DNA from 2 places in the Labrenzia sp. C1B70 genome. Region 1 is predicted to be linked to the other one. Evidence: predicted binding sites of a transcription regulator. Region 1 holds the regulator's gene; the other holds the start of a gene.
What was found. The regulator PhoB, encoded in region 1, activates phosphate uptake and scavenging genes when phosphate is short. The targets are predictions, from matches to a motif close to TGTCATNNANCTGTCAT.
Positions count from the first base shown of each region.

Region 1 (5,471 bases):
CAGCAAAATTTCCGCGAACAAGGTGCAGGTCTATTATGGCGATACCCACGCCATCAAGGACGTGGACATCGAGATTCAGCCGCGGTCCGTGACTGCCTTCATCGGTCCGTCCGGGTGTGGCAAGTCGACGTTCCTGCGGACGATCAACCGCATGAACGACACCATCGACATCTGCCGTGTGGAAGGGTCGATCAAGATCGACGGTGAGGACATCTACGATCCCAAGGTCGATCCCGTACAGCTGCGCGCCAAGGTCGGCATGGTTTTCCAGAAGCCGAACCCGTTTCCCAAGTCGATCTACGACAACATTGCGTACGGTCCGCGAATCCATGGTCTGGCCCGCAACAAGTCCGAGCTTGATGAAATCGTTGCCTCCAGCCTGCAGAAGGCCGGGCTTTGGGAAGAAGTCAAGAACCGTCTGGACGAGCCGGGCACCGGCATGTCGGGCGGTCAGCAGCAGCGTCTGTGCATTGCCCGTGCCATTGCCGTCAGCCCGGAAGTGATCCTGATGGACGAACCGTGCTCGGCGCTTGACCCCATCGCGACCGCGAAGGTGGAAGAGCTGATCGACGAACTGCGGGAAAACTTCACCATCGTGATCGTGACCCACTCGATGCAGCAGGCTGCCCGTGTGTCTCAGCGTACCGCGTTCTTCCACCTGGGTGTTCTGGTGGAGGAAGGTCTGACGGAGGACATCTTTACCAATCCGAAGGACAAGCGTACGCAGGACTATATTACGGGCCGCTTCGGCTAAGCATTTTTTAGGTTTCTGAAGGGGACACAGGATGTCTGAACATACAGTCTCGGCTTACGATGACGAACTGACGGCCATGGCCGGCAAGGTTGCCGAAATGGGTGGTATTGCCGAAAAGGCTTTCGCCGATGCGGTGTCCGCGCTGGTGTCGCAGGATCTGGAGCTTGCCAAGGCGACGATCAAGGGCGATGTCCGTCTGGACAGCCTTTACAACGAACTTGAAGTGAAGCTGATCGAGCTGATCGTCCGCCGCCAGCCGATGGGGCAGGACCTGCGTGAAATCACCGCCGCAACGCGCATTGCCAATGACCTGGAGCGTGTTGGCGATCTTGCCAAGAACGTTGCCAAGCGCGTCATCGCCATCGACAGCGACTTGCAATCCAAGAAGCTCGCGATCGGTGTGGAGCACATGACGGAACTCGCTCTTTCGCAGCTCAAGCAGGTGTTGGATGCCTACGCCCGCAAGGATGCGGAAGCCGCCCGCCGGGTTCAGGAAGCCGACGCCGAGGTCGACGCGATCTACACGTCGATCTTTCGCGAACTCCTGACCTACATGATGGAAGACCCGCGGGTCATTACACAGTGCGTCCATCTCTTGTTCTGCGCAAAGAACATCGAGCGCATCGGCGATCACGCGACGAACATCGCCGAGAACGTCTACTACATGGTCACTGGCGAGCGTTTGCCGGAAGACCGGGCAAAGGTCGACGAAACAGGCGCGGTCTGACCCGCCGGTAATCGTCGGATTTGCAGAAGATCTTAACGGCCGGCGCTTCGGCGCCGGTTGCGGTAATTGGAGCGAGATGTATGCCGAAGGTGCTCATCGTTGAAGACGAAGAACCGCTCAGCCTTCTATTGAGATACAATTTGGAAGCGGAAGGGTACTCGGTCGAGTCCTGTGTCCGGGGTGACGAGGCGGAAATCCGCCTGCGGGAAAGCCTGCCGGATCTGTTGCTGCTCGACTGGATGCTGCCGGGCCTGTCCGGAATTGAACTGTGCCGCCGCCTGCGGGCGCGCGAGGATACCGAGCGCCTGCCGGTCATCATGCTGACGGCACGCGGTGAGGAAGCAGAGCGCATCCGCGGCCTGTCGACCGGTGCCGACGACTACGTGGTCAAGCCCTTCTCGGTACCGGAATTGATGGCCCGCGTGCGCGCCATCCTGCGCCGGGCAAGCCCGGAAGTGGTGTCCAGCATGTTGCGGTCCGGCGACATCGAACTGGATCGCGAAACGCACCGTGTTCGTCGCAACACCAAGGAAATACACTTGGGGCCGACGGAATTCCGCCTGCTGGAATTCCTGATGACATCGCCTGGCCGTGTCTTCTCCCGCGAACAACTGCTGGATGGGGTCTGGGGTCACGATGTCTACGTGGATGAACGCACTGTCGATGTTCACGTCGGTCGCTTGCGCAAGGCTCTGAACAAGGGCAAGGCAAAGGATCCTATCCGTACCGTCCGTGGTGCCGGATATGCCTTCAATGACCAGTTCACCTCTGCCACTGCCTGAGGGCAACTTGCAGAATGGAATTAAGGAGCCCGCTTTCAAGCGGGCTTTTTGTTTCTCAGCGGTTATGTGCCTTTCGCGGAGCAAGGTTCTCTTCTGCGACCACCCCATCAGTTGTGTCGGTGTCGGGGCTGATCCTGCGGTCCCTGTCGTGGCGGAGCGGTCAAACAAGGTTTGTTTTGATGGAACGGAAACGGCATGGAGCGGTGCCGAGAACAAGCCATGGGAGGTCACTGTTCGGGGTCGGGCATCTGGTCAAAGGAAGGCCCAAACAAAAAAAGCCCGCCAAATCGGCGGGCTTTGTCATGAATTGGTTAGGTGCGAGGCTATCAGCCTGCCTGAGCCATCGTCTTGCGATCGCGGCGGCGGTCGGCGACCGGCTGATACGCGATCTTGCAGTGATGAGCGCAGTAGGGGACGCCGGCATCGGACTGGCGGCCGCAGAAGTAGAAGTCGTCGGTCGCCGGGTCGCCAATCGGCCATTTGCAGGTCCGCTCGGTCAGCGTCAGGATGGTAGCCCGCTGCGAGATCGGAACAAGTTCTGCAATCGGCTCTACGCGTGGCTTGGCAGCCACCACTGGAGCCGGCGAGATGTCTGCTTTCAGGGCCGTTGCGCCGATCGACTGCGGATGTGACGTCGTCGGTTTCTTCGGCGCTGCACCGGTTGCAGGAGCTGCGGTGCGCGGCCGGCGTGGCTTAGCGCTTGAAGAGGTGGACTTGGCGCGGCCGGACAGGCCAAGGCGGTGCACCTTGCCGATCACGGCGTTACGGGTAACACCACCCAGTTCGCCTGCGATCTGGCTTGCGCTCAAGCCGTCGCCCCAAAGCTTTTTGAGAAGCTCAACTCGTTCGTTTGTCCAACTCATTGCCGCACCCTTTAGTTTGACCGTCCTGCGGCCATTAACCCCGTGTTAAGCATGCGCAAGCACGCTTAATGCTGGCAGATCTAGTGCCTCTTGGTGATTTGCCTCACGAGATCTCGTGTCTGATTGCTGAGAGGTTACAATAACGTTAATTTGTCAGGCAACCACTCGACCCAAACCAGTTGGGGATGAAACGACTTTTCCCCAATTATGGCGAGGTCATTGAGAATTTTATGAAATCCGCCCTCCGCGGCACATGAAATGTCTTGTGCGCCATTTCCATTGACAGTGCATGGTACCGGCAGTGTATAAGAAAGCCGCTGCGTGCCGCCTCATCGGGGCGGCACGTCGCGTTTTGGCCCTTCGGCATCTTTTCAAGGTGACGGCCCGGCGTCGGGGCGACGCAGGGGACAGCAGGGGCGTTTAAAGGAGACAAACGAGGTTATGTCCGCGACTGCACTATTCGGAAATTACGCAAGATCGAACCTGTCTTTCGATCATGGGGAAGGCGTCTGGCTGGTTACCACCGATGGCCGACGATTCCTCGATTGCGGTTCCGGCATCGCGGTCAACGCACTCGGTCATGCCCATCCGCATCTGGTCAAGGCGTTGCAGGATCAGGCAGCCAAGCTGTGGCATACCTCCAACCTGCACCAGATCCCGGATGGCGAACGGCTGGCGCAGCGCCTGTGCGCGGAAACCTTTGCCGACAAGGTGCTGTTCGTGAATTCCGGCGCGGAAGCGATGGAAGCTGCCATCAAATGCGCGCGCCGTTATCATTATGACAACGGCAACCCCGAGCGGTTCCACATCGTGACCTTTGAAGGCGCTTTCCATGGCCGGACCATCGCGACCATCGCGGCTGGCGGCCAGGCGAAATATCTTGAGGGCTTTGGCCCGAAGGCTCCCGGTTTTGACCAGGTGCCGGCAGGAGACCTGGATGCGCTGAAAGATGCCATCGGTCCGCAAACGGCCGCGATCGCGATCGAGCCCGTGCAGGGCGAGGGCGGTATCCGCGAAATTCCGGCCGATTTCCTGCGTGCGCTGCGCAAGATCTGTGATGACAACGGCATTCTGCTGATCTTCGACGAGATCCAGACCGGTGTCGGACGGACCGGCAAGTTGTTCGCTCACCAGTGGGCGGGCGTGGAACCGGACCTGATGGCAATCGCCAAGGGTATCGGCGGCGGGTTCCCGATGGGCGCATGTCTTGCAACGGCAGAAACGGCGGCGGCGCTGTCCCCCGGGACCCACGGCACCACCTTTGGCGGCAATCCGCTGGCCATGGCAGTCGGCAATGCCGTTCTGGACGTCGTTCTGGAAGACGGGTTCCTGGAAGGTGTCCGTCAGAAGGGGCTCAGCTTCAAGCAGAAGCTGGCCGCACTGGTGGACGGCCATCCGGACGTTCTGGCCGAAGTGCGCGGCAACGGTCTGATGCTCGGTCTGAAATGCGTGGTGCCGGTGGCAGATTATGTGCTTGCAGCCCGTGAAGCCGGTCTGCTGGCAGTTCCTGCCGGCGATAACGTGGTGCGCATCATGCCGCCGCTGACCATGAGCGAAGAGGAAATTTCCATTGCTGTCGAGCGCCTGGAACAGGCTGCTGTCGCCATGGAAGCGAAATTGGCGGAAGGAGCGGCCTGATGACCGCAAACGGAACCTACCGGAACTTTCTGGATCTGACGGACTTCGAAGGCGACGAACTGCGCGCCATTCTGGACACCAGCCGGAAGATCAAGTCGAGCCGTAACGGCGTGCATCGCGGCCAGGGGCCTCTGGCCGGCAAGGTGCTGGCGATGATCTTCGAACAACCGTCGACCCGTACGCGCATTTCCTTCGATGTCGGCATGCGCGAGCTTGGCGGCGAGACCTTGATGCTGACCGGTGCGGAAATGCAGCTCGGCCGCGGAGAGACAATCGCCGATACGGCGCAGGTTCTGTCGCGCTTCGTCGACGCGATCATGATCCGCATCCTCGATCACAACGACCTGCGTGAACTTGCAGAAAATGCGACAGTGCCGGTGATCAACGGCCTGACCAAGCTCTCGCATCCCTGTCAGATCATGGCGGATCTGTTGACCTTTGAAGAGCATCGCGGTTCGATCAAGGGCAAGAGCGTTGCCTGGACCGGTGACAGCAACAACGTGCTGGCTTCCTGGATTCATGCCGCGCCGCGCTTCGATTTCGAATTGCGCATCGCGACGCCGGGCGAACTGGCGCCGCCGATGGACCTGATTGAAACTGCTCGTGCCAAGGGTGGTTCCATTCAGGTCACGACGGACCCATATGAGGCAGTCAAGGGGACCGACTGTGTCGTGACCGACTGCTGGGTGTCCATGGGTGATGACGAT
Region 1 is NZ_AXCE01000062.1:494,909-500,379, forward strand. It holds gene pstB (phosphate ABC transporter ATP-binding protein PstB) at 1-754, shown strand, start outside; gene phoU (phosphate signaling complex protein PhoU) at 786-1,481, shown strand; gene phoB (phosphate regulon transcriptional regulator PhoB) at 1,562-2,263, shown strand; gene Q666_RS63170 (GcrA family cell cycle regulator) at 2,590-3,126, opposite strand; gene Q666_RS63175 (aspartate aminotransferase family protein) at 3,568-4,764, shown strand; gene argF (ornithine carbamoyltransferase) at 4,764-5,471, shown strand, end outside.

Region 2 (5,471 bases), on a different contig from region 1:
CTATCATCGTGAGTGGCATCTGAAAGTAAAAAGAGGTAAAAACAAGAGAATCAATCAAGAATATTAGAAATAAAAGCCCAAAAAACACATGTCGATTTATAACCAACCCTAAGACACAGATCAATCCCAGGAAAGATATAAATATCGACCGAACAGGACTAAAGTAAATGGAGCATAATATGTAAAAGGCATTCGGTATCAGGATTGGAAGAGTAGCAAATATTATTGTTTCTTTTGAGAGCCAGTTGTTTTCGCGTAATCGCGCTGTTAGTGTAGAAAATGGTTGCATGATTCCGTCCTTAAAATTAATAGGCGCATTGACAAGCGGAAATTGCAACTTATAAGTTTATATCAAATTAAAATATCGCAAAAAGTGTATACGGGTTGTGCACGAACCTGCAAGGCAGGCGCACAAAGCCAGCCTGCGCATGGGACATGCGTTAACAGGTTGAAATGATGATGCTGTCTGGAATACGACTACGGCTCGGAAGCTCAGTGACCGATCAAGGTGACACTCTCCATGCGCCTTGTCGAACTCACGCGCGTGTCGTGGAACGAAAAGCTACACAACCATACATTCAGATTGTTCGGCGCTTTTGGAGGACGATACCAGCCATTAGTTCTGAACGTCAGCAGGTCCTGCTGACAACTTTGCCGCAAGTGTCTGTTGCTCGTCTCTTTTAGGCTTAAGGTGAAGCCAGGCAACTCTTCCTGGAGCAAACTTGTTGCGCGCACTCCGCGAAAAAAGAGGCGGATGGTGATCGCCGACAAGCACAATTTCGGTTTCCGCGAGACTCTCATCAAGCGCGATGGCCTTGACCAGATGTGAGACATTCACCCACTGCTCCGCCATCCGGCAAAGTTCGACATCTCCAAAAACACCGCCGCCATCGTCACAGGAAAATCTAGGCGGTACTTCGCCGGGGTTGACCGGCTTGTGGGAATTCAGCGTAAGCCAATAGGCAAACTTGCGGTCACCGTCAGCTTCCAACAGAAATTTCCCAACGGCTTCGGCAGCGTCTTCATCGCAATATCCCTGGAAAGCGATCCCGCACAGGGGCAGGGTTCGGTCGGCGCCAAACCCAAGTTTGTTTTCCATGAAGAAGAGGTCCTGGAAGCCGATCTTCGGATACCAATCGAACCGTTCGAAGAAGTTGCCCGTAAAGGCATGAAACGCGGCTGTGCGGTATCCCGCCTGGACGGCTTTCAGCGGCAGACACTCACCACTCTCCCGATCGCGAAAATCCCGATAATCCGCCTTGAGATTGCAAAGCTCGCGAACCTCGCCGGAAGTCGTCGACCCGAAATACACCGCGTCGCCTTGTTCAACGACATAGTGATCGGCAACATCGCGTTCCAACAGAGGCTGCCAGATCAGGTCTCGCAGTTCCTGCGAGGCAAACGCGCCCAGGCCTTCCACCATCACCACAAGCACATTGCGCTTTTGTGCATCGTCCAGATGATCTTCCAGGCCGCTGTAGAGACTGGCCGCATCGTCGGTTGGCACATAGCTTTCCTCAACGCTCGTGGCTGCCAGCGCATATTCCTGAGGCAGGGAATTCGCCCACCAGTCGAACCCGGCGTAGATCGCCAGCACCACGAAAAAAGGCGCCAGGTTCACTGTCTGGCGGTTCTGACGGGTGCGCACCACGACTTTGTACGTCAGGGCAAAGGACACCAGCAGAACAATGGCGGCCGCAAGGTAGACTGCCGAATTCATAAGGCTGAGATTGCCAGCGTAACGCAGGGAGTCGACCAGCATTGGCAACGGCATCTGGAAAAAGTTGGAAATCAGGACAAGAACGTCAACGGTCATCACCGCAAGAAGCAGAACAAAGAAGATAGACCGATGCAGGTAGAGACCCAGCAGACAGATCAAGGACAACAGGAGTACGAAGAACGTCCGGAAAGGGCAGTAGAACAAGCTGAGAAAAATGAAGACGGCATTCGGGATCAGGATAGCCCCAAAGGCAAACGTGAGCGTATCCGCCGACAGGAGATGCCGCTTCTCAAGAGCATTTTTCAGACTTTGAACGACTGGCATGGATACGGGACCTGGATAATCTCCAGCCGGATCCTGTCCAAGAATGTTTAAATTAACGTTCCATCCGTCGGGTTCGCCGCCCCGGCGCTATCGCCACCCGGTTCAAAACTTCACCCATCCAGCTTCACCACGCCCTCCTGGTCCGGGCAGGTTTCCAATGCTTCCATCGCGGTACGGCCGTCGCCCAGTGGGGCGTCGGGCCAGATTTCGGCGAGCGGGATCAGAACGAAGGCCCGGTCGCCCATGCGCGGGTGCGGGATTTCAAGGTCGTTTTCGGCGACCTTTTGCAGACCGTAGATCAGAACGTCGATGTCCAGCGTCCTTGGGCCCCAGCGCACGTCGCGCACACGTCCGAGTTCGGTCTCGATTTCAAGACAGCGCTTCAGCAGCGCCTGCGGGCTCATGGTGGTATCGATCACCACGCAGCAATTGCGGAAATCGTCCTGCGGCACCGGCCCCCAGGGCGGCGTCCGGTAATCGGAGGACCGGGACACCAGCGTGACGCCGGGCGTTTCCTCCAGCCGGCGGATCGCCTCATCCAGATTGGCCTTCGGGTCACCAAGGTTGGATCCGAGCCCGAGCGCACAGCGGGTCGGGGCGTCAGCCATCGCATTTTCGGCATTCATTCGACAGGGTTCCGTTCCAGGCGGGTTGCCTCGATCATACGCACGCAATCGGCATGTGGACTTACGTCATGCGCCCGCACAATCGCGGCCCCTTTCAGCATGGCCGTCATGTGAACGGCAACGGATCCGAACAGCCGGTCTTCCGTTTCCGCTTCCAGCACGGCACCGATCATGCGCTTGCGCGACGCACCCGCCAACAGCGGCAGGCCGTGTTTCTTCAGCGTTTCGAAACGGTTCAGGACGATGAAATTCTGGTTGATGGTCTTGCCGAAGCCAAAGCCCGGATCAAGGATCTGCTTTTCCCTGGCGATCCCTGCCTTTTCCGCCAGTTCCATCGAGATTTCGAAGAACCGGTCGATGTCCGAAAGAATGTCCAGTCCGGCATCGGCGGCAAGACGGTTATGCATCATAACTACATGCACGCCGGCCTCGGCAACAACCTCAGCCATGGCCGGATCCTTTTGCAGACCCCACACATCATTGACGATGACCGCCCCTGCCGCGCAGGCGCGGCGCGCGATCTCCGCCTTGTAGGTATCGATCGATACGGGCGTCCCCATGTCGATCACCTGATCAAGGATCGGATCGAGCCGCGACCATTCCAGGTCCAGCGGCACCGGTTCGGACCCCGGCCGCGTGCTTTCGCCGCCGACATCAAGAATATCGGCCCCTTCCAGAATCATTTCCTGTGCACGCCGCAAGGCGGCATCCGCATTGGCGTGGCGCCCGCCATCGGAAAAGGAATCCGGGGTCACGTTCAGGATCCCCATCACGTGGGGGCGTTGGTGTCCGGCGTCGAAACGCGGCGGCTCGTAGGCTGTCGGGGTCGGCATCATTGCGTCCTTTTGACGGTCAGGCACGTGTTTGGCCCGTCTGACACCGACGGTCAAGCGGCACCAATGCGACTTCACCCTGCTTGACCCCGCTCCAAGGCTGTGGACGATCACGATTTGGAAGCAATTTGGAGGTTCAATCGTTCCGCGGCGGTTTTCCGGCAATCCGCACACGCCGTCATCAAAAATTCGGGAAACGGTCTTGGAACAGACATCCGTCTGTCACGGAGCTTCAGCACCTGATGTTTTTGCCAAGGGACTCGCCCCTGCGGTCCCCAGCCACGGAGCTTGAAAATGTCTTCAAACGTTTCTCGACGCAATTTTCTGAAATCATCGGTTGCTACCGGTTTGGTACTGGCCTCACCGCTGGCCATGCCGGGCCTGTCGCGTGCGGCCTCGCGCCCGCAGATCACGCACGGCCTTCAATCCGGCGACGTCGATGCCAATTCCGGCATGATCTGGGCCCGCTCGGACCGCCCGGCGCAAATGCTGGTGGAAGTCGACACCACCGGCACGTTCGAAACGCCGCGGCGCCTTGCCCCGATCAATGCGCTTCCCGACTCGGATTTTGCCGTCAAGCGACTGCTTGAGAACCTGCCGTCCGATCAGGAAGTCTTCTACCGCGTCGCCTTTGCCGACCTGAACGACGTCAATGCCGTATCCGAGCCGATGACCGGCCGGTTCCGCACCGCCCCGGCGTCCCGCCGCAACATTCGTTTCGCCTGGTCGGGCGATACCGCCGGTCAGGGCTGGGGGATCGATACCGACCGCGGCGGCATGAAGACCTACGCCACCATGGCAAAACATCAGCCGGACTTCTTCATCCACTCCGGCGACACGATTTATGCCGATGGCCCGATGAAGGAAACCGTCGAGCTGAAGGACGGCACCGTCTGGAAGAACATCGTCACGGAAGAAAAATCCAAGGTTGCCGAAACGCTGGACGAATATCGCGGCCAGTGGAAATACAATCTCATGGACGAGAACCTCAAGGCGTTCAACGCGGAAGTCCCGACCTTCTTCCAGTGGGACGATCATGAAGTCGTCAACAACTGGTCGTCCTCCAAGGACCTTCTGTCCGACGACCGCTACAGCGAGAAGAACATTCACCTTCTGGCCGCTCGCGCCGGCCGGGCTTTCCACGAGCTGGCTCCCATCCGCTACACCCCGGCCGAGCCGGGCCGCGTCTACCGCAAGATCGCCTATGGTCCGCTGCTGGACGTATTCTTCCTGGACCTGCGCTCCTATCGCGGGCCGAACGGCGCATCGATGGAAGACACCATGACACCGGCTTCGCGCATCCTCGGCGCCGAGCAGCTTGCCTGGCTGAAGCGTGAACTTCTGAATTCCAACGCCACCTGGAAGGTCGTCGCCTGCGACATGCCGATCGGCCTGATCGTCTGGGACAACTGGAAAGACCAGGCTGGCGCCGAAGCGGTTGCCAACGGCGATCACGGCGCTCCGAAGGGCCGAGAACTGGAATTCGCCGATCTGCTGCGCTTCATCAAGACGGCAGACATCGACAACATCGTCTGGCTGACCGCCGATGTGCACTACACCGCCGCGCATTACTACAATCCGGACAAGGCCCAGTTCCAGGACTTCAAACCGTTCTGGGAATTCGTCTCCGGCCCGATCCATGCCGGCACCTTCGGCCCGAACGATCTCGACATGACCTTCGGCCCGGAGCTTAAGTACATCAAGGCCCCGACCGCCGAACAGGGCGCCAACCTGCCCCCCTCCATGGGTCTGCAGTTCTTCGGCCTGGTCGACATCGACGGTCAGAGCGAACAGCTCACCGTCCGCCTGATGGACCGTGACGACGTCGAACTGCACACCGTCACGCTGGATCCGATTCGCAAGGCCTGATCAGAGTTTCCAGAAAAAAGAGCGGGCCGGGAAACCGGCCCGTTTGTTTTAAAAAAACCTACCTTCGTCATCCCGGACGCAGCGAAGCGGAGATCCGGG
Region 2 is NZ_AXCE01000004.1:553,065-558,535, reverse strand. It holds gene Q666_RS40890 (sulfatase-like hydrolase/transferase) at 617-2,044, opposite strand; gene folK (2-amino-4-hydroxy-6-hydroxymethyldihydropteridine diphosphokinase) at 2,155-2,670, opposite strand; gene folP (dihydropteroate synthase) at 2,667-3,503, opposite strand; gene Q666_RS40875 (alkaline phosphatase) at 3,798-5,372, shown strand.
Region 2: the regulator PhoB is predicted to act here: its motif matches at 3,713-3,729, upstream of Q666_RS40875 (alkaline phosphatase).